Regions from separate parts of the Enterobacter sp. RIT637 genome, predicted to be linked through region 2. Evidence: predicted binding sites of a transcription regulator. Region 2 holds the regulator's gene; each other region holds the start of a gene.
What was found. Region 2 encodes PhoB, which activates phosphate uptake and scavenging genes when phosphate is short. Its sites were predicted from a motif close to CTGTCATAAAACTGNCNNAT; they were not measured.
Positions count from the first base shown of each region.

Region 1 (7,712 bases), on a different contig from region 2:
AAGTACGATTCTGAGCTTGGGGAAGCCTGGGTGGAGCATCACCCCATCGGTGTGCTGATGGCCGTTGAGCCGTGGAACTTCCCGTATTACCAGCTGATGCGCGTTCTGGCGCCAAACCTGGCGGCGGGGAACCCGGTGATCGCCAAGCATGCCAGCATCGTGCCGCACTGCGCCGAGACTTTTGCCCATCTGGTGCGCGAGGCGGGCGCGCCGGAAGGGGCGTGGACCAACCTGTTTATCTCGTCCGAGCAGGTGGCAAAAATTATCGCTGACGATCGTGTGCAGGGTGCCGCATTAACCGGCTCCGAAAAGGCCGGCAGCGCGGTGGCCGCGCAGGCGGCGAAGCACATCAAGAAATCTACGCTGGAGCTGGGCGGTAATGACGTGTTCGTGGTGCTGGATGATGCCGACCTTGATAAAGCCGTGAAAATAGGCGTGAATGCGCGGCTCAACAATGCCGGGCAGGTCTGTACCGCGGCGAAGCGCTTTATCCTGCATGAGAAGATTGCAGACGCGTTCCTGAGCAAATTCACCGAGGCGTTTAAGCAGGTGAAGATTGGCGATCCGCTGGACGAAACCACCACGCTGGGGCCGCTGTCGTCTAAAGATGCCCTCGAAACGCTGACCAAACAGGTTAACGAGGCGGTGAAAAACGGTGCGACGCTGCACTATGGCGGCAAGCCGGTGCAGCGCGACGGGAGTTTCTTCGAACCGACGATCCTGACGAATATCTCCCGCGATAACCCGGCGTACTTCGAGGAGTTCTTCGGCCCGGTGGCGCAGATGTACGTGGTGAAAAGCGACGACGAAGCGGTCGCGCTGGCGAACGACTCCCACTACGGCCTGGGCGGTGCGGTATTCAGCCAGGACATCGAGCGCGCGAAGAAAATGGCGTCGCGGATTGAGACCGGGATGGTGTACATCAACTGGCTCACCGATACCGCGCCAGAGCTGCCGTTCGGCGGCGTGAAGCGGTCCGGCTACGGGCGCGAGCTGTCGGATCTGGGGATCAAAGAGTTTGTGAACCAGAAGCTGGTAGTGGTGCGTAAGTAATTTCAACCATAAAAAAACCTGCCGGATGGCAGGTTTTTTTTGCACGTTGCGGAGCCTTAGAAGCTCACGCCGCCGCCCACATACGCACCGTCAATCAGGGTGTGGTTTGGACGACCATCTTTGCCGTCAACGCTCACGTGGCGGTAACCCACTTTCAGCGTAACTGGTTTGATTGGGGTCCAGCTTACGCCGCCGTTGGCTTCAACGTAGTTTTTCACGCTGTTGTTCAGGCCGTCTGGTGCCACATAGCCTTCACCGAAGACGTTGATGCTGTCGGTCAGGGCCACGTTTACGCCGCCACCGATTGGGAACGCAACGCCGTTATCGCCTTTTTTCGGGCCGATGTAGATCGCTTTCGCACCTGCGTTCAACATCACCGGGCCGACTTCAAAGTTGTAGCCTGCACCTACGCCGCCAGTCTGGGTGCCGTCGTCAGTGTTTTTCAGCCAGTTGCTTTCAGCGTACAGGCCGGATGAGGATTTCCCCATTTCCAGATTGAGGTTAGTAAAGTTTTTCCCCTGCTCAATGCTGCCGCCCATTGCCAGTGCGGAGCCAGATACCGCGGTCAGGGCGGAAAGGATGAGTACGTTAAGCTTTTTCATGAGTGTTCCTCGTTATCAAATTAATCTGAGGGCACCTTAACAACGGATGTTTATGACTGCAAATGTGATGTCTATCGCGGTTTTATACTGTTTTTGTTGGGTATTTAATCTTTATCTGTTGCCAAATTGTTTGTTTAGAAGGTCGTCAATGGCAAATAAATTCGCGTTTAGGAACAGTTTAGAGTTTTGGCTAAACGACAACTGAACGAGGCAAAGAAAGCCATTTGAGATGAATTAATTGAGTTTCTAATAATTTCCAAAAGTGTTTCATCTGTCACAGATAAAGACAGAGGTTTACATTTCTGGTGGTTGCTATACGTAATTTTGTGCAGATCCGCCGTCCTTTCATGTCATTTTTCTGACACGTTTCTTCATTACGTTGTTGGCTTCACTAACTGGATGCTAACAACATGAAAAGAAAAATTATTCCTGTGCTCGTGAGCTGCGCGCTCTCATTCTCTGCCCTGGCGGCTCAACCTACCGCAGAGCGCTATATCGTCAGCTTCCCTGAAGGCTCGCATGTGAAATACAGCGGCGCGTTTGCCAGCGCGTTTCCGAACGGACTCCCGGTCGGGATTGGCTCTGGCCTGCTGTTTACCGGCAAGCAGGGCGATGCCCTGACCTTTGCGACCGTGACCGATCGCGGTCCCAACGCCGATGCGCCAAAAATGGGTAAAAACGAAGCCAAAATATTTGTCACGCCAGATTTCGCGCCGCTGCTGATGACCATCCGCGTCCAGAACGGCAAAGCGGAGGCTATCGACGCCCGCCCGCTGCATGACGATAAAGGCGAGATTAACGGCCTGCCGCTGCAAAGCGGCGTGATTGGCTCCACCAATGAAGTGGCATTCAGCGACACGCTAAACATTCTGAATGGCGACAATCGCGGGCTGGACACGGAAGGCATCACCCCGGACGGCAAAGGCGGCTACTGGCTGTGCGACGAGTATGGCCCGTTCCTGATCAACGTCGATAGCAAAGGGAAGATCCTGGCGATCCACGGGCCGCAGGCAGCGGAAGGGGAGAAATCCATCGCGGGCGGTCTGCCAAATATTATCAAATGGCGCCAGGCAAACCGGGGCTTTGAAGGCCTGACCCGGATGCCGGACGGGCGGATTATCGCCGCCGTGCAAAGCACGCTGGATATTGACGGTAAGAGCAAAAAGCAGGCGCTGTTTACGCGTCTGGTGAGCTTCGACCCGGCGACCGGCAAAACCGCGATGTACGGTTACCCTATCGACAGCGCGGTCTACGGTAAAAACAGCGATGCCAAAATCGGCGACATTGTGGCGCTCGATGACCAGCATATCCTGCTGATTGAGCAGGGTGAGGATAAAAATGACGCCATGCGTAACCTGATTTACAAGGTGGATCTCAGCAAGGCGAGCGACCTTTCCGCCTTTGACAAGCCGGGCGAGTACCCTGAGTTTGATGATGAGAAAACCCTGGCGCAGCGCGGCATAACGCTTGCGGCTAAAACGCAGGTTGTCGATCTGCGCGCGCTGGGCTGGCAGCAGGAGAAGGCCGAAGGGCTGGCGCTGATCGACAGCAAAACGCTTGCGGTGGCGAACGATAACGACTTTGGCGTGAAGGTGGCGATGCAACACCCGGTCGAGGGCAAGAAGCTCAAGGATTATCGGGTGAACGCGGAGGGCAAGCTGACGCTGGATGATAAACCGGTGGAAACCACGCTCAGCGTGAAGCCGCTGAAAAAGCCGGAGTCGGACAGCGAGCTGTGGATTATAACGCTGCCGGAAGCGGTGAAATAAGTTTACCCCTCACCCTAACCCTCTCCCCATAGAGGAGAGGGGATTATTCGGGGAGGTTATTTCTTCAGCCCTGCAAACGCCGCTCGAATGTCTTCTTCCGGGAGTTGGATGCCTATAAACACCATCACGCTGCGCGGCGGTTCATCGCCCCAGGGCCTGTCCCAGTCGGCGCTGTACAGGCGCTGCACGCCCTGGAATAGCAGGCGGTTCGGCTCGCCGTCGATCCACAGCATCCCTTTGTAGCGCAGCAGCTTGTCGGCAAACGACAGCAGCAGGTTCTCCATCACGCGCGAAACCTCGCTGATGTCCACCGGGTAGTCCAGCTCCACCACAATCGACGCCACGTCGTTTTGCTTGTCTCCCATAAAGTGGAAGCGCGGTTTCGCGGTGACGTTCTCTTCCAGCATAAAGCCGTTGGTGTTGAACAGCTGAGACAGATCGATGTCGCCATGCGTCACCGTGTAAATCGGCGCGCGGGAGTTAATGCGCGTCAGGCGCTCGCGCAGCTTAACGCTTTCGCCCGCCACGTCGGTTTTGGTCAGCAGGATGCGGTCGGCGTAGCCTACCTGAGACTGGGCGATGGTGAACTGGTTCATCTGCTCGTCGGCGTGAACCGCATCCACAAGGGCAATCACGCCGTCCAGCAGGTAGCGCTGGCAGAGGATCTCGTGAGAGAAAAAGGTCTGAATAATCGGGCCGGGGTCGGCCATGCCAGTGCACTCGATCACCAGACGGTCAAAGTCGATCTCGCCGCGGTCGCGGCTGTCGAGCAGGTCCAGCAGGGCGTCTTCTAATTCGTTAGAGCGGGTGCAGCAGATGCAGCCGTTGGTGAGGGTTTTGATCTGGGTGGCGCGATCGCCAATCAGCTGATCGTCTACCGAGACCTCACCAAATTCGTTTTCGATGACGGCGATTTTGAAGCCGTGCTGTTCATTCAGGATGTGGCGCAGCAGGGTGGTCTTACCGGCGCCGAGAAAACCGGTCAGCAGGGTAACGGCAATCGGGGTCATGGTCTCTCCTTTAGCAGCAGCGGACGCCGCCTTCTCCACTTCCGCCGTAGCGCGCTTCCTGACGCTCGCGGAAGAATTCGGTGTAGGTCATGTACGGCTTATCCGGATGGTTGGTCTTCATATGCTCAACGTAGTTGTCATAGTCCGGAATGCCAATCAGCATTTTCGCCGCCTGACCGAGGTATTTTTTTGCTTCGCCTAAGTTACCAAACATTGTGGGTTCCAGACAGAAAAAGCCCGGTGGCGCTACGCTTACCGGGCCTACAGTTACTGTGTAGGGCGGGTCAGCGTAGCGCCACCCGCCATTATTTTAATGGTGTGATGAGGTCTTCACGCCGCCTTCCGGCACCGGCACGTACGGGGTTTCTTTATCCGTACGACCGTCGGCGTTGCGCACGTTCATCCAGGTTTTGATGCCGTAGAAGATGATGCTGTACACCACCACCAGGAACAGAATGCTCAAACCCGCGTTGGTGTAGTTGTTCACCACGATATGGTTCATGTTGGCAATCTGCTGCGCGGTCAGATCCGCACCGCCTGCTGCAATCTTCTCTTTGTACTGATTAGCCATGAAGAAGAAGCCTTCCAGCTGCGGGTTGGCGCTGAACAGCTTCAGGCCAAGCGCCCAGGTGGTGCAGAGCAGCAGCCACAGCGCAGGAACAACCGTTACCCAGATGTATTTGGTGCGTTTCATCTTCACGAGGACCACGGTACCGAGCACCAGAGCAACGGCTGCGAGCATCTGGTTAGAGATACCGAACAGCGGCCACAGGCTCTTCACGCCGCCGAGTGGGTCGACAACGCCCTGATACAGCAGGTAACCCCACAGGCCTACGCAGCCCGCAGTACCCAGAATGCCCGCTACCAGAGAGTCGGTTTTCTTCAGGAACGGCACGAAGTTACCGAGCAAATCTTGCAGCATAAAGCGGCCCGCACGGGTACCGGCGTCCAGCGCGGTCAGGATGAACAGCGCTTCGAACAGAATACCGAAGTGGTACCAGAAGCCCATGTCCGCCCACGGCAGCACTTTGTGGAACACGTGTGCGATACCGACGGCCAGCGTAGGAGCACCACCAGCGCGGTTCAGCACGGACGGTTCGCCGATGTCTTTCGCGGTCTGCATGATCTGCTCAGGCGAAATCACGAAGCCCCAGGAGCTGACGGTCGCCGCCGCGTGTGCGCTCGCATCTTTCAGCTGCGCCATAATCAGCGCCGCGTTGTCACCGCCCATCTCGTGCAGGTTTGGCATGGTAATGCCGAGGCCAGCAGGCGGGGTGTTCATCGCGAAGTACAGACCCGGTTCGATAATGGAGGCTGCAACCAGTGCCATGATCGCCACGAAGGACTCCATCAGCATTGCGCCGTAGCCGATCAGACGCGCATCTTTCTCGTTCGCCAGCAGCTTAGGCGTGGTGCCGGAAGCAATCAGGGCGTGGAAGCCAGAGACCGCACCGCAGGCGATGGTGATGAACAGGAATGGGAACAGGGCGCCTTTCCACAGCGGGCCGGTGCCGTCGATGTACTGCGTGACCGCAGGCATTTTCAGATCCGGGTTAATCACCAGGATGCCGATCGCCAGACCGACGATAACGCCGATTTTGAGGAAGGTCGCCAGGTAGTCACGCGGGGCCAGAATCAGCCAGACCGGCAGCAGCGCGGAAATAAACGCGTAGCCAATCAGCGCGAAGGTAATGGTGGTGTCCTTGAAGGTCAGCGCCGGGCCCCAGTACGGGTCGTGCGCAATCACGCCGCCGAAGTAGATGGAGGCCACCAGCAGCACGATACCAATCACCGACACTTCACCCACGCGTCCCGGTCTCAGGAAGCGCATGTAGATACCCATGAACAGCGCAATCGGCACGGTTGAGCAGACGGTGAAGACACCCCACGGGCTTTCGGCCAGCGCTTTCACCACGATCAGGGCCAGCACCGCGAGGATGATGATCATAATCAGGAAGCAGCCGAACAGGGCGATAGTCCCCGGCACGCGGCCCATCTCTTCTTTGACCATCTCACCCAGAGAGGCGCCGTTACGGCGAGAAGAGATAAACAGCACCATAAAGTCCTGCACCGCACCCGCCAGCACAACGCCCGCGAGCAGCCACAGGGTACCCGGCAGGTAGCCCATCTGCGCGGCCAGCACCGGGCCGACCAGCGGGCCTGCACCGGCGATAGCGGCAAAGTGGTGACCAAACAGCACGTAGCGGTTGGTTGGCACGTAGTTCAGGCCGTCATTGTTAATGACCGCCGGGGTGGCGCGCGTCGGGTCGAGCTTCATGACCTTCTGCGCGATGTACAAGCTGTAGTAGCGATAAGCCACAAGATAGACGGAAACGGACGCGACCACGATCCACAGGGCGCTTACGTGTTCGCCCCGGCGTAATGCGACAACCGCCAGACAGAAAGCGCCGAGGATCCCGAGTAAGGCCCAGGGCACGTGCTTCAGTAGTTTTTTAGTATCCATAGTAAGACCTGGTTTTTTATGTAAAGAAAAAAGGGTCAGGGTTCGTTGTGAGGAGGTATTGATTAATGCTGGAGCGATCGTGCCAGATCCTCGCGCGTGTAAAGGACGGTAAATGAGTGAGTGGTTGAAAGTGATGGGTGAGCGGTCAAAGGTGAGGGCGAGTGGTTCAGGCTCGCCGCCAGTGGGAGAAAATATGTGATTGCGATCACGCAGTTAGCTATACCGTGCACTCAGCCAGATAGGTTGTCAGGGTCGTCACCAGCTTTTCCCTCAGCCAGGCAGGTTCTAAAATGTGAATGTTTGGCAGCCAGTACAAAAGCAGCGGCAAAATTTGGTTCTCATGTGCTGCCTGGCAGCGGATCGTGACGCCATCGTGATGGTCTTCCAGCACCTCTTGTTCCGGCAGGAGATCGCGTCGCATAAAGTAATGCGAAATATTATCGTTGATAAATATTTTCACTTCGAAAGTATCTTCAGAGACCCAGGGATCGAGGCTTTTTTCCAGCAGTTCAGTCACGCTATCTTCAGGAATAAACGTCGTGTCCTGAATATCCATCCAGCGAATCTGGCTCAGCGAAAAGGATTTTAACCTGCTATTTTCGGTGGCTTGTAAATACCATATATTTTTTTTGTTAATGAGTTTGTAGGGATTAATCAGACGGGTTTTACCTTTATAAACGATCTGACAAACATTATGGTTTTTAATCGATTTCTCAATTTTCGGTAAATAACGACCAATATCACGGTGTACGGTGTGTTCAGCGTCGTTGCCAAGAATAAGAATATGATTTTCATCAACGCGGTTTTCGAGTTT
Region 1 is NZ_JAIHAZ010000007.1:205,991-213,702, forward strand. Features, by position in the region: gene K5E19_RS13325 (NAD-dependent succinate-semialdehyde dehydrogenase) at 1-1,053, shown strand, start outside; gene K5E19_RS13330 (YfaZ family outer membrane protein) at 1,110-1,655, opposite strand; gene K5E19_RS13335 (esterase-like activity of phytase family protein) at 2,066-3,424, shown strand; gene yjiA (GTPase) at 3,481-4,434, opposite strand; gene K5E19_RS13345 (YbdD/YjiX family protein) at 4,445-4,648, opposite strand; gene K5E19_RS13350 (carbon starvation CstA family protein) at 4,745-6,898, opposite strand; gene K5E19_RS13355 (YafY family protein) at 7,116-7,712, opposite strand, start outside.
Region 1: a site for PhoB is predicted at 2,001-2,020, ahead of K5E19_RS13335 (esterase-like activity of phytase family protein). Genes of this name have one in related genera too.

Region 2 (7,712 bases):
GGTCTTTTTCAGCTTGCGGCTTTGTTCGGCTTCCAGCTTGAAAATTTTCGCTTCGAGTGCCTGCTTGACGACCGGCGTTGGAAGAATTTTTTCCTCTTTACGCGCGCAAACGATGATTTGACCGGTGCTGCTGGCGTGGGTCAGGGCATCGCTTTGTGAACCCATTGGCGGAACCCAACCGGTTTTTGCCATATCCTGGCTACCGCAAGGGGAAAAGGTGTAAGCGGCTAACTGTTTTTCCATCTCTTCTGCACGCAGCGAAACGTCGCGGCTGAGACGGTAAACCATCAAATTTTTGAACCACAGCATGATAATTTCCACGGCCTTGTCGTTAAATCAGCGGGCATGATAACGAATTGTCGCATCGCTTGCATTGCTAATCGGGTAGGCGGCTTCTACTCTGTTGATAATCAAAATAATGAGGAGTCTCTTGTGCGTATTGGGATCGATTTAGGCGGCACCAAAACTGAAGTGATTGCGTTGAGCGAGCAGGGGGAGCAGCTGTTTCGCCACCGCTTGCCTACGCCGCGTGATGATTATCACCAGACTATCGATACGATTGCCCGGCTGGTCGAGATGGCCGAGCAGGCAACAGGGCAGACTGGCAGTGTTGGCATGGGGATCCCAGGGTCGATCTCGCCGTACACCGGCGTGGTGAAGAACGCTAACTCTACCTGGCTCAACGGCCAGCCGTTTGATAAAGATTTGAGCGCGCGTCTTAAACGCGATGTGCGACTGGCTAACGATGCCAACTGTCTGGCGGTCTCTGAGGCCATCGACGGCGCGGCGGCCGGTGCCCAGACCGTGTTTGCTGTGATCATCGGTACCGGCTGCGGCGCGGGCGTGGCATTCGGCGGGCGCGCCCATATCGGCGGCAACGGCACGGCAGGCGAGTGGGGACATAACCCGCTGCCGTGGATGGATGAAGATGAGCTTAAATACCGCGCTGAGGTGCCGTGCTACTGCGGAAAGCAGGGCTGTATCGAAACCTTTATTTCCGGTACGGGCTTTGCCACGGACTACCATCGCCTGAGCGGACAGCCGCTGAAGGGAAATGAGATTATGCGTCTGGTCGAAGAACAGGATCCGGTTGCCGAGCTGGCCCTTAGCCGGTATGAAATGCGGCTGGCGAAATCCCTGGCGCACGTGGTGAATATTCTTGATCCGGACGTGATTGTGCTCGGCGGCGGCATGAGCAACGTTGACCGGCTGTACGCCACGGTGCCGAACCTGGTGAAACAGTGGGTCTTCGGCGGCGAGTGCGAAACCCCGATCCGCAAAGCGGTGCATGGTGACTCCAGCGGCGTGCGCGGCGCGGCGTGGCTGTGGCCAGAATAAATGCAAAACGGCAACTTGCGTTGCCGTTTTTGATGTTTGTACCCTCTCCCACAGGGAGAGGGCCAGGGTGAGGGCACCAGACCGCACCATCCACCCATTTATTCTACCGCAAACACCTTATCCAGCCTGCTATACCCCAGCCCGTTAATCTTCTTCACCTTAATCTGCACCGGAATGCGCTCTTTCATCGCCTCAACGTGGCTGATCACGCCGATGGTTTTGCCGGTGGCGTTCAGCGCGTCGAGCGCATCCAGCGCGGTATCCAGCGTTTCGCTGTCCAGCGTGCCGAACCCTTCATCAAGGAAGAGGGAATCGATCCGTGTCTTGTGACTCACTAAATCCGACAGCGCCAGGGCCAGCGCCAGGCTCACCAGGAAGCTTTCTCCGCCGGACAGGGTACGGGTATCGCGCACCGCGTCCGCCTGCCAGGTATCGACCACTTCCAGCTCCAGCGCATCGCTGACTTTGCGCTGAAGCAGATAGCGTCCGTGCAGGCGATTAAGCTGCTGATTCGCGAGCCAGACCAGATTATCCAGCGTCAGCCCCTGAGCGAATTTACGGAATCGGTCGCCGGTGCTGGAGCCAATCAGGGAATTCAGGTAGCCCCAGTCGTCCGCCAGGCGTGCAGCCTCTTCTATTTGCCGCATAAGCGCCTGCTGGTGCAGACGGTTATCGCTGTCCTGCTTGAGCTGCTGGCGGATCTCACCCTGGTGCGTGGTATTCACTCGAAGCTGATGTGCCAGTTGCTGCAGTTGCGTTTGCAATGTTTGAACATCGGCGTCCAGCCCTTCCGGGCGCAGCGACTGATGTTCCTGGCGCTGCCGGGTCGCTTGCGCGGAGAGCGCTGTCGCCTGCTGTACCTGGTTTTCCAGCGTCTGCTTTAGCTGCTCAAGACGTTGAACGGTGTCGGCATCCAGCAGCGCAGAAAGGAACGCGTCTTGATCCTCAAAACAACTTGCGGCCAGCGCCGCGGCGAATTGCGCCTGTGACTGCTGCAAACGTTCGTTCTCCAGCGCCTCCTGCTGCTGTTGCGCGGTAAGCTGACTTTGCAGCGACACGCATTCGTCATGAATTTCGCGCCAGTTCGCAGGGATCGCCGTTTCAGCTTCCGTGGCCTCCGTTGCCGGAAGGGTGTCGAGCAGCGGCGTCAGGGCGTTAATACGTTCCTGCGTCGCGCCATGCTGAGCCTGTTTCTCCTGCCACTGCGCGTATTCGCTTTCGCGTGAGGCGAGCCAGACGGATTCAGTACCTGCATCCGGAATGCCCAGCGACAGCGTATGCAGGGACGTTTCCACTGCCTGACGCGTCGCCGCCAGCTGCTGCTGGTACTGACGCTCCTGTTCTTCCTGCTGGCTAAGCTGGGTTTGGAGGGTTAAGCGCTGGCTGAGTTGATAAAGCTGTTGCTCGTAGTGCTCCTGCTCGCTCATCCACGGGGCAATATCCTCTTGAATGTTCAGCGTAATATTCAGAGAGGCACACACCGCCAGCCACTCTTTAGTGAGCGTTTGCTCTTCCTGAGAGAGCGCCTGCGCTTCGTCTGTCTCGCGTTGGATCTGCTGTGACAGGGCGTTAACCTGGCCGAGAACTAACAAACCTTCGTCTTTGAGTGCGGCGACCTCTTTTGCTAACTGGTCGCGTCGGCGTTGATTTTCACTGAGTTCCAGCGCCTGGTAAGCCGTCACGGCCGGATGGGTAGTGGAGCCGCACAGCGGGCAAGGCAGCCCGGCCTGGAGTTGAGCGCGCTCCGACTCAAGGCTTTTGATTTTCTCTTCCTGCCTGCAGAGTGTTTCAACATCCAGATAATGCTGGTTTTTTTCTTTATACTGCTGGCGGCGCTGCGCCAGCGTTTCGTTAAGCGCGACCAGCCCGGCCTGTGCTTTTTGCACGCTTTCGGCGTTCTGGCGCTGGCGTTTTTGCAGCGGTTGATAGCGGGCATGGAGAGCGGTCAGGCGCTGGCGCGTAGACCGGGTTTGCGCCCGCTGCTCCATCGCCATTGCAACCTCGTCAGCCGTCAGCGTGAGGGAACTTTCTGGCAGCCCCGTCAGCTTATGGCGTAATTCAGCGATGCGCGCAGCAAGCGTAGTCAGCTGATTTTTATCGCGATTAAGCTGAGAGAAGTGAGCCCGCCAGCCAGCAATTTCCTGGCCCCACAGGCGGTACCGATCATGCTCTGTCAGCCACTGTGCCAGTGCCGTCAGCTCGGTCTGTAGCTGCGTATGAGTACGTAAAGCGCCGTTGCGGATCCGCGAGCGCAAGGCGGTTTTTTCCAGTAAGCGAGTATTTACTTCAACAATACGCTGCTTCGTTTGCGCCAGGCGTGATGCCTGTTCTTGCTGATGTTCCCACAGCGGGCGGAGCTGGGACGCGGGTTGCGCGAGCTGGAGCTTTGCCAGATCGGGCGCCGCATCGGCCAGCGCCTGTTGCGTCTGCTGCTGTAAGGTCGTGGCGCGCTGCTGTTCGCGGATAAGCTCCTCGCTGCGCGTAAGCCACTGAAATTCTTTCTGGTGGTTCTGCTGCTGCGCCAGCAGGGTTTTCTCTTCGTCAGTAAGTGCCTGCAAACTTTGCTGCAACTGCTGCTGCTGTTCTTCGCTCAACAGGACAACGCCCGCAGCTTGCGCTTCGCACATCTCAAGCGCGCTGCGCGCGGCTTTGTGCTTTTCAAAGACCATGGCGGAAATCTGGCCGTAAATTTCCGTGCCGGTAAGTTCCTCCAGCAGCTCCGCGCGATCGCTCGGTTTAGCGTTAAGGAAGGCGGCAAACTGTCCCTGAGAGAGCAGCATCGAGCGGGTAAAACGGCCGTAGTCCAGCCCGGTAAGCGCTGCCGTTTGTTCCAGTTTATCCGTCACTTTGTCGGCGAGGATTTTGCCGTCCTCACAGCGAGCCAGCTCCACGCGCGGGGCCTGCAGGTTCCCGTCAGGCTGATTGCGCGCACGGTTCTGGCTCCAGAAGGCGCGATAGGCAGTACCTTTTACCTCGAACTCCACTTCCGCCAGGCACTCGGCGGTGTCGCGCGTCATCAGGTCGTTTTGCGCCTGTGAGACCTTTTGCAGTCGTGGCGTTTCGTGGTAAAGCGCCAGGCAGATGGCGTCGAGCAGGGTGGTTTTCCCGGCACCGGTGGCACCGGTAATGGCAAATAGCCCGTTGCTGGCAAACGGCTCAGCGGTAAAGTCGATTTTCCACTCGCCCTTGAGGGAATTCAGGTTTTTCAGGCGCAGGCTGAGAATTTTCATGCGTTTTCTCCCTCATCGTTAAGCGCATGCAAGGTATGCGTAAACAGCTCGTTGAGCCTTGCGCGCTTCGCGTCGTCAATCTCTTCCTGAGACAACCGACGCTCAAACACCTCTTCCACCCGCAGTTCACTGAGCGTTTCACGCTGCGCACTTAACAGAATTTTCTCGCGCTGCTCGCGGCTGCGGCGTACCAGTAAGACTTCGACGGGCAAATCTTCCGTCAGCGCCTGAATTTTACGCTGCATATCGTGCAGGTAGTCATCGGTGGTGATTTCGATATCCAGCCAGACGGGCGGAACCTGCTCGACGCCACGCCACTGCTCAAGCCGTTCAGCGATGGCCGCCAGATCGCCTTTTAGCACTGCCAGCGGTTGGGTAACGGGCACGTCCAGCGTCTCGACAGCGCTGAGTTTACCGTCGGTAAAACTGACAAGATGCACGGATTTGGCCTTGCCTGTTTCATCGAAGCTGAGCGAAATGGGCGAGCCGCAGTAGCGGATATGCTCGCAGCCGCCGACGATCTGCGCGCGGTGAATGTGCCCGAGCGCGATGTAGTCGGCTGGCGGGAAGTTCTGCGCCGGGAAGGCATCCAGCGTGCCGATATAGATGTCACGTACGGCGTCACTTTTACTGGCACCCACGGTGGTGAGATGCCCGGTTGCTATCACCGGGATTGCCGTTTCGCCGCGCAGGGCGCAGGCATCGGTATGCTGCTGGTGATAATAATCAGTGATAGCCTGTAATAAATGCTGTTGCTTTTCGCCGCCGGAAAGTCCCGCCTGGCTCTGCACGATATCGCGCGGACGTAAAAATGGAATGGGGCACAGCACCGCTCCCGGCGTGCCGTCACGTTTTTTCAGGATCTGCGGGGCATGCCCGGCGCTGGCCACCACGGTGGTATTGAGAAACGCCAGAATATCGCGGGATTCATTTAGCGTGGCCACAGAGTCGTGGTTTCCGGCAACAATCACCAGATGACAGCCGGTCTGCTGCAGGTTCACCACGAAACGGTTATAGAGCTCACGCGCATAGCTCGGTGGAGAACCGGTATCGAAGATGTCACCCGCGACAATAATCGCATCCACGTCATGCGATTGTGCCGTCTCCAGCAGCCAGTTCAGGAAGGCTTCGTGTTCCGCCGCCCGGCTTTTGCTGTAAAAGTTTTGACCCAGATGCCAGTCTGAAGTGTGAAGTATGCGCATAGCTGATCCGTGGCGAAAAGAGTTGATGGCGATTATAAACTCTCAGGGAGTGGAAAATAACCGCTGTAATAAAACAACAGTTTGCCATTTATGGTGGTAAGGTTTTTCATAAATCTGTCATAAATCTGACGCATAATGACGCCGCATTACAAACTTGTAACTTAAATAAGATAAGACAGGGCAAAGTATGGCGAGACGTATTCTGGTCGTAGAAGATGAAGCTCCAATTCGTGAAATGGTGTGCTTCGTGCTCGAACAAAATGGCTTCCAGCCGGTTGAAGCGGAAGATTATGACAGCGCGGTGAACCAGCTGAATGAACCCTGGCCCGATCTGATTCTGCTTGACTGGATGTTGCCTGGCGGATCTGGCCTGCAGTTTATCAAACATCTTAAACGTGAAGCGATGACCCGCGATATTCCGGTTGTCATGCTGACGGCGCGCGGTGAAGAAGAGGATCGCGTGCGCGGTCTGGAAACCGGCGCGGACGATTACATCACCAAGCCGTTCTCCCCGAAAGAGCTGGTGGCACGCATCAAAGCCGTCATGCGCCGCATTTCGCCGATGGCGGTGGAAGAGGTGATTGAGATGCAGGGCCTCAGCCTTGACCCAACGTCACACCGCGTGATGACCGGCGAAAATCCCCTCGACATGGGACCTACCGAATTTAAACTCCTGCACTTCTTTATGACCCACCCGGAACGCGTCTACAGCCGCGAGCAGTTGCTGAATAACGTCTGGGGAACTAACGTGTATGTGGAAGACCGGACGGTTGATGTGCATATTCGCCGCCTGCGTAAAGCGCTGGAGCTGAGCGGTCACGATCGCATGGTTCAGACGGTCCGCGGTACGGGTTATCGTTTTTCGACCCGTTTCTGAACAGTGACAGGAGTGTGACGCGTGCTGGAACGTCTGTCATGGAAAAGGCTCGTCTTTGAACTGATCTTATGCTGTATTCCGGCCTTCATTCTGGGGGCCATCGTTGGGCATCTGCCGTGGTTTTTGCTGGCGGCAGTGACCGGGTTATTAATCTGGCATTTCTGGAACTTACTGCGCCTTTCCTGGTGGCTGTGGGTGGACAGAAGCATGACCCCTCCGCCGGGAAGCGGCAGCTGGGAACCGCTGCTGTATGGTCTGCACCAGATGCAGATGCGCAATAAAAAGCGACGTCGCGAGCTGGGAAGCTTAATCAAACGCTTTCGCAGCGGCGCGGAGTCGCTGCCGGATGCCGTCATTCTGACCACTGAAGAAGGCACGATTTTCTGGTGTAACGGCCTGGCGCAACAGCTGCTGGGCCTGCGCTGGCCGGACGATAACGGGCAAAACATTCTTAACCTGCTGCGTTATCCGGAGTTCACGCTGTATCTGAAAAAGCGTGATTTTACGGGGCCGCATAATCTGAGGCTCAACAACGGGCGTCATCTGGAAATCCGCGTGATGCCCTACAGCGATCGGCAGTGGCTGATGGTGGCGCGGGATGTCACCCAGATGCACCAGCTGGAAGGGGCGAGACGCAACTTCTTCGCGAACGTGAGCCACGAATTACGCACCCCGTTGACCGTGCTTCAGGGCTACCTGGAGATGATGCAGGAGCAAACGCTCGAAGGTGCGCCGCGTGAAAAAGCGCTGCACACCATGCGCGAGCAAACGCACCGTATGGAAGGCCTGGTGAAGCAGCTGCTGACGCTCTCGAAGATTGAAGCCGCACCTTCACTGGCGCTGAATGACACCATCGATGTGCCGATGATGCTGCGGGTGGTGGAGCGCGAAGCGCAAACGTTAAGCCATAAAAAACATCAGATTAGCTTTGAGGTCGACGGCACCCTGAAGGTGCTTGGCAGTGAAGATGAACTGCGCAGTGCCATTTCCAACCTGGTGTATAACGCGGTGAATCATACGCCGGAAGGGACCCATATAGTGGTGCGCTGGCAGCGTGTAACCGCG
Region 2 is NZ_JAIHAZ010000014.1:5,785-13,496, reverse strand. Features, by position in the region: gene rdgC (recombination-associated protein RdgC) at 1-309, opposite strand, end outside; gene mak (fructokinase) at 433-1,338, shown strand; gene sbcC (exonuclease subunit SbcC) at 1,437-4,568, opposite strand; gene sbcD (exonuclease subunit SbcD) at 4,565-5,770, opposite strand; gene phoB (phosphate response regulator transcription factor PhoB) at 5,958-6,647, shown strand; gene phoR (phosphate regulon sensor histidine kinase PhoR) at 6,669-7,712, shown strand, end outside.

Region 3 (7,712 bases), on a different contig from region 2:
CGTCTTCGTTTTCTTTGTCTGCGAGGACCGCTTCTTTAGGGGCTTCTTTCTCTTCTGGTTCGTTCGCTTCGCACAGACGGCGCAGCAGCGCATTTTGACGCTTTTGCTGATCGAGCAGCGCTTCAAGCAACTCAATTTGCTCGTTCGTACGCGAGCTGGCACGGTTGACGAAAAACCAAATGACCAATCCTGTGACCAGAATAACCAACGAGACCATCAGGGATGCCAGATTTAGCAGCCCTGAATTCATTAACTCACCCATTTCACCACCTCAATAAAAACGCCCATTTTACCACTGGCGCGAAGGAAGGAAATGACCTTAGGAAAAAATGCGTCTTACCACGGAATAAACTGGTTGATTGCGCAAACGCCGCTAAAAAACTGTACATCCTGATCGCACATCACGTTGATAGTCTGTGTCCACAGCACCACACATGCTACCAACACGATAACCAGAATTACCCAGCGTATTTTTTTCACTCCACTCTCCGTTTTATCACCCGAGGCAGCCAGGTTATCACGGCTATCTTAAACAGCGACTAACTGTACCCTCAACAGACTCTTTTCGGAATCGTGCACTTGTTTCACAGAGTAAACAGGTTAGGCTAAATGCATGACAACAACGATAAAGAGGCAATGATGCATTTAATCATTCGAACTATTATTGCACTGGCCGTTCTTTGGACTGGCCTTCTGTTAACCGGCTATGGCGTGCTTGTGGGGAGCACCGAAAACGCCGCGGGTTTAGGTATCAAGTGTAAATACCTGACAGCCCAGGGCATGAGTACAGCACAGTATATCCACTCGGACAGTGGGATCATCGGTTTGACCAACTGCCCGGTTCTGCGTAAATCGTCCGTTGTGATTGATAACGGCTAATTTTGCTGAACCGCATCCATGAAAAACGCCGCAAAATGCGGCGTTTTTTTATCTCTTGCGGGGTTAGAACGGATAATCGTTATAGCCCATCTGTTCAGAGATTTTACGCGCGGCGGTATGAAGAATAGCAACATACTCATGCAGTCGTTCTTCGGAGAAGCGTAGCGTCGGGAATGAGATACTCAGGCCTGCAATGACAACACCAAAGCGGTCGAAGACAGGTACGCCAATGCAACGCAGCCCTTCTTCCTGTTCTTCGTTATCTTCACCGTAACCCTGCTCACGCACTTTATCCAGCACCGCCAGTAACTCATCAGTGGTGGTGATGGTACGCTCCGTGCTGCGTTTATATTCCACGCCTGAGAGGATCTGCTCAACTTCTTCACGGTCGCGCCAGGCCAGCAGGACTTTACCAATGGCGGTACTGTAGAGCGGGTTACGACGACCAATGCGCGAATACATGCGCAGGTTATACATGGAATCAATTTTATGGATGTAGACAATGCTGTCCTCATCCAGTGCGCCAAGGTGAACAGTCTCTTTTGTCAGACGAGAAAGTTCGCGCATTTGAATATCCGCACTGCGGATCAGATCTACGTTTTGCAGGGCGCGGGCGCCCAGTTCGAACAGTTTCAGCGTCAGCGAGTATTTTTCAGATTCTCCTTCCTGCGCGACATAGCCCAGTGACTTCATGGTTTGCAAAAAGCGATAAACGGTGCTTTTCGACATCATCACACGCTGCGACAACTCTGTAATACCAATTTCACGCTCTTCTCCGAGCGCCTGTAAGATGCCAAACACCTTCAGCACGGAAGAAACAGAATCTGGCTGCTTATCCAAATCTGCAATTGCCATTTATCACCTCATGGAGAGTGTTTTATAAAAATCAGAACCGGTTTTTATTATAAATTCCCGTCATGCTAGCTGCAATCAATCCTCGTTTACTTCGTTACAAATCTGCGACATAAAACGGAATTAACGGTGCTAAAATAGTTACCCTGAGAATAATTTCCTACCGAGCTATTCATCCATAATGCAAAAAATCCTTTCCGATGGCCTGCCTTTGCCCCAGCGTTACGGCGCTATTGCGACGATTATCATCGGCATTTCCATGGCCGTTCTCGACGGTGCCATTGCTAACGTGGCCCTGCCAACGATAGCCAGCGATCTGCAGGCCTCGCCCGCCAGTTCGATCTGGATCGTCAACGCCTACCAGATCGCCATTGTGGTTTCGCTGCTCTCATTCTCTTTTCTGGGCGACATGTTCGGCTATCGCCGGGTTTATCAGTGCGGGCTGGTGGTTTTTACCCTGACCTCGCTCTTCTGCGCCCTTTCAGATTCGCTGCACACCCTGACGATAGCCCGTATTGCCCAGGGTTTTGGCGGCGCGGCGCTGATGAGCGTCAACACCGCGCTGATCCGCTTAATTTACCCGCAGCGTCATCTGGGGCGCGGGATGGGGATCAACTCCTTTATTGTCGCGGTCTCTTCTGCCGCCGGGCCAACTATCGCGGCGGCCATTCTTTCAGTCGCCTCCTGGCAATGGCTTTTCGCCATCAACGTGCCGCTCGGCATCGTCGCGATTGGCTTTGCCCTGCGCTATCTACCTGGTAATGGCCCGAAAAGCACAATGCCCCGCTTTGATCTGCCCAGTGCGGTAATGAATGCCCTGACCTTTGGCCTGCTGATCACTGCTCTGAGCGGGTTTGCCCAGGGTCAGTCGCTGGCGCTTACCGGCGCAGAGCTCGCCGCCCTGCTGGTTGTAGGCTTCTTCTTTGTACGTCGCCAGCTTGCACTGCCGGTACCATTGTTGCCGGTAGACCTGCTGCGTATTCCCCTTTTCTCGCTGTCTATTTGCACCTCGATCTGCTCGTTCTGTGCCCAGATGCTGGCGCTGGTTTCCCTGCCCTTCTTCCTGCAGAGTGTAGTCGGTCGGTCTGAGGTTGAAACCGGGCTGCTGTTAACGCCGTGGCCGCTGGCGACGATGGTGATGGCGCCGCTGGCCGGGTATTTGATCGAACGCGTGCATGCCGGACTGCTGGGTGCAATCGGGCTGACGGTGATGGCAACCGGCTTGTTTGCCCTGGCTCTGCTTCCCTCATCGCCTACGGATCTGGATATCATCTGGCGCATGATCCTGTGCGGTGCGGGTTTTGGTTTGTTCCAGTCGCCTAACAACCACACCATTATCACTTCCGCACCGCGCCATCGCAGCGGGGGAGCCAGCGGCATGCTCGGCACGGCGCGCCTGCTGGGTCAAAGTACTGGTGCTGCACTGGTTGCGCTGATGTTTAACCTTGCCGGGCAGAACGGTAACCACGTTGCGCTCCTGACCGCAGGGTTCCTTGCAAGCCTCGCGGCCATAATCAGCGGACTCCGGGTCACCCAGCCCGGCGTGAAGGCATAAAAAAAGCCGGGCGGAGTACTCTCCAGCCCGGCTTTTTCGGTGTTTTCGCGTTACTTCAGGTATTCGCCACTGCGCAGCGCTTCAATACGTTTATCAAGCGGCGGGTGAGACATAAACAGCTCACTGAGTGATTTCGATTTACCGTTAATACAGAAGGCCATCATGCTGTTTGCTTCCTGCGGCTCGTAGCTGGTCTTCAGACGCTGCAGGGCAGCAATCATTTTCTCACGCCCTACCAGTTTTGCAGATCCCGCATCCGCGTGGAACTCACGATGACGGGAGAACCACATGGTAATGATGCTTGCCAGAATACCGAACACCAGCTCAAGGACCATCGAAACAGCGAAATAGATCAGCGGGTTTCCGTTGCTCTCTTCTCCTTCGTCGCGGTTCCCCCCCATAAAGCCTGCCGCGATTTGCGCCAGGATACGAGAGATGAAGATCACGAAGGTGTTCACCACGCCCTGAATCAGGGTCATGGTCACCATATCACCGTTCGCGATATGGCTGATTTCGTGAGCGATAACCGCTTCGGCTTCGTCACGGCTCATGTTCTGCAGCAGACCTGTGCTGACGGCAACCAGAGACGCATCACGACGCGCACCCGTTGCAAAGGCGTTAATGTCCGGCGCATGGTAAATCGCAACCTGCGGCATCGCGATGCCTGCCTGTTTTGACTGCTGAGCCACCGTGTTCATCAGCCACTGTTCCATATCGTTACGCGGCTGCTCGATAACTTCACCACCGACTGATTTCAGCGCCATCCACTTCGACATGAGCAGTGAGATGAATGAGCCACCAAAACCAAACAGCAGCGCCATAATCAACAGACCCTGAACGCTGCTCGACTGAATTCCTGTCAGGCTTAGCACCAGCCCGAATACCACCATAACCGCCAGGTTGGTGAGCAGGAAGAGCGCGATTCGCATCATAATTTTCTTTTAACCTCTGTTTAACAAAACGCACTATGCGATTACCCACATCGTATGGGTATTGTGGCTATTTTCAAGGATTCGAGGGGTGTAAGTCACCAGAAAGACACAACTTTACACAATTGAAATTCAGGTTGACGAGAGGAAGCAGAACTAAAAAAAACAGGCACAATGTCTTGTGCCTGTTGAGGGATTATTTTGTAGGTGCCGGTTGCACTGCGGGTTTCTCTTTCTCCAGATTCGCCAGGTCGAGGGCGATATGCACCGTCTCGTCCAGATACGGATCCGGCTCCTGGTAATCTTTTGGCAGATCGTCCAGTTTTTTGAGCAGAGGCTTACCTTCACGTTTGAAGCGATCGTTGATACGCGCCAGACGCGTTGCGTCATCCTCATTGTTCTCTTTTTCACGCTGAGCGTAATTGAGAGAAACAATGTTCCGCTTCGCCTTCAGGGCATTGAAACGCGCAATGTCCTTCATGATGTACTGGAATTCAGGATCTTTGAGGATGCGTTCGTTATGGTCTTTCAACAATGCAGGACCAAACTGCGTCATGTCGCCAGATTTCACGAATGTCGCAGCATTGATGCTATCCCACGGCAACGCGTTATCTTCAAACTTCTCGCCCGTTTCGGTCTCTTCGGTGCCCGTTGGCATCATGATATCCGGCGTCACGCCTTTACGCTGCGTACTGCCACCGTTCACGCGATAAAACTTTTGAATGGTGTACTGAACGGAGCCCAGTGCAGGCCATTCCGGGCGCAGCATCTGATCGTAAATACGGTTCAGAGAGCGGTACTGCTGGACGGTGCCTTTACCAAAGGTCGGCTCACCGACGATAAGCGCACGGCCATAGTCCTGCATTGCCGCGGCAAAGATCTCCGAAGCAGACGCACTGAAGCGATCGACTAACACCACCAGCGGGCCTTTGTAATAGACCACACCATCGGTATCGGCATCTTCACGCACTTTACCGTTGTTATCACGGACCTGAACAACCGGGCCAGACGGGATAAACAGACCCGACAGGGAAACCGCTTCGGTCAGCGCCCCACCGCCGTTGCTGCGCAGATCGATGATCACGCTGCTGACATTCTGTTTTTCCAGCTTCTGCAACTGCACTTTTACGTCGTCAGTCAGACCAACGTAGAAGCCAGGGATATCCAGAACACCGACTTTCTCTTTACCGACGGTTTTCACCGACATTTTGACGGCACGGTCTTCAAGACGAATGCGCTCGCGCGTCAGGGTAACGATACGGGTTTTGGTCCCTTTCCCTGCTGGCAGAATCTCAAGGCGAACTTTGCTACCTTTCGGCCCTTTAATCAGCGCAACCACATCGTCCAGGCGCCAGCCGATGACATCGACCATGTTCTGTCCGGTTTGACCAACACCGACAATGCGATCGCCTACGCTAATCGCTTTGCTTTTGGAGGCTGGACCACCTGCCACCATGGAGTTGATCAGGGTATAGTCATCGTCCATCTGCAACACCGCGCCAATACCTTCCAGAGACAGGCTCATTTCGGTATTAAACTGCTCAGTGTTACGTGGAGAGAGATAGTTGGTATGCGGATCGATTTCGTGGGCGAACGCCGTCATTGCCAGGGAGAACACATCTTCACTGTTGGTCTGCGCCAGGCGACGGATGGCAAATTTGTAGCGACGGTTTAAGGTCTCACGAATTTCTTTCTCGTCTTTGCCGGTGAGCTTGAGGCTCAGTTCGTCATATTTAACTTTTCCGTCCCACAGCGCATTCAGCTCGGCTTCGTCTTTCGGCCATGGCGCTTTGCTGCGATCCAGATTAAAGGTGTCGTTGCCGGTAAAGTCCATTGGACGTTCCAGCACTTTCAGCGCGTATTGATAACGTTCAAAACGACGCTTTTGCGATAAATTATACAGATCGTAGAACAGATCCAGCTTACCGGAGCGCAGTTCGTCACCCACGTCGGATTTACGTTTAGCGAACTGTTCGACGTCGCTGGCCAGCAATACGTTATGGCTGTAATCCAGCAAGTTCAGATAACGGTCGAAGATTTTGGCCGAAAAGGCCTGATCGAGATCGAACTGACGATAGTGCGAACGAGTAAAGCGCGACGTCACGCGCTCACTCACCGTCGCATGCTGCGTCTCTTCCTTCAATACCGGAATTTGATCAACACGCGTAATATCGTCCACAGCGAAGGCGTGACCTGTTATAGCAAACAGGCCCGCCAGCGCGGTGAGCTTAAAAAAAGTGTTCATGCCAGGCTTGGCCTCCGTTTCAGAACAACAAGTGTTCTGCGCGTACTATCATTGACATACCAGAAGTCAGCTGTACACGAACGCCGTCTTTGGTGATTTCCAGTACGGTGGCGTCCATCGCATTGTTACCCGCTTTGACCTTCAGAGCCTGACCGACGCTCAGGGCGTTAATGTCAGAAACTGGGGTATGGCGCTGCTCTTCACGAGGCGCGCGTGGGGCTTTAGCTGCTGGTTTGTCAGCACGCGGTTTGCGATCGTTATTCTCATTGCGACGCGGTGCTGGACGCGGTTTACGCTCGCGACGAGGTGCATCTTCCTGACCATTGGCCGCAGCGGCTTCGCGTTTTTTCGCTTGCTGTTCGGCACGCTGTGCCTGAACGCGTGCTTTGGCTTCTTCCAGCTGCTTACGCGCATGTTCAACGTGCTGCTCGTCCAGTTCGCCGCAAGGGTTGCCGTCGAGATCAACACGGGTTGCGCCCGGTTTGATACCGTACAGGTAACGCCAGCTTGACGTATAAAGACGTAAGGCAGAGCGAAGCTGCGTTTTGCTGAGATTCATCTCACCTTCAACACGCGCGACCAGATCCTGAAAGATACCGACTTTCAGAGGACGAGCCTCACCTTCAGCGCTGAAGCACTGAGGAAAACGCTCGGCCAGAAATGCGATAACTTCTTTACTGCTATTCAACTTAGGTTGATTTTCCATGAAATTTCCTGATTACAACGGACGTTGCCAACTCGCGCAGGCATGAACAGGCGACATTATAATGACGCTATCAGTAATTGCTACGTTATCCGTTGATTATCCTGCGACGCTCGCAAAGAATTTTTGATAATCGGTTGCTGCCAGAACGTTTTCCAGATTCGCTGCCAGCTCTCGCAGGCCCTGCTCGTCTTCGGAGGTAAAGCGACTGAAGGCCGTACTGTCGATGTCCAGAACGCCAATAATCTGATTTTTTACCACCAGCGGCAGCACGATTTCAGAATTACTGGCCGCATCACACGCAATGTGACCGTCGAAGGCGTGAACATCCTCCACGCGCTGGACCTGGTTTGTGGCCACCGCGGTACCGCATACGCCGCGTCCGACCGGAATACGCACACAGGCCAGTTTTCCCTGGAAAGGCCCCAGCACCAGTGTTTCACCTTCAAGAAGGTAAAAACCGGCCCAGTTAACCTCGGTCAACCGTTCAAACAATAATGCACTTGTATTTGCCAGAGTGGCTAAGAAGCTGGTTTCACCTGCCATCAA
Region 3 is NZ_JAIHAZ010000002.1:525,464-533,175, forward strand. Features, by position in the region: gene K5E19_RS06045 (YebO family protein) at 1-262, opposite strand, end outside; gene mgrB (PhoP/PhoQ regulator MgrB) at 337-480, opposite strand; gene K5E19_RS06055 (YobH family protein) at 640-879, shown strand; gene kdgR (DNA-binding transcriptional regulator KdgR) at 943-1,734, opposite strand; gene K5E19_RS06065 (MFS transporter) at 1,913-3,286, shown strand; gene htpX (protease HtpX) at 3,337-4,218, opposite strand; gene prc (carboxy terminal-processing peptidase) at 4,412-6,460, opposite strand; gene proQ (RNA chaperone ProQ) at 6,480-7,166, opposite strand; gene K5E19_RS06085 (GAF domain-containing protein) at 7,263-7,712, opposite strand, start outside.
Region 3: a site for PhoB is predicted at 1,826-1,845, ahead of kdgR (DNA-binding transcriptional regulator KdgR). Genes of this name have one in related genera too.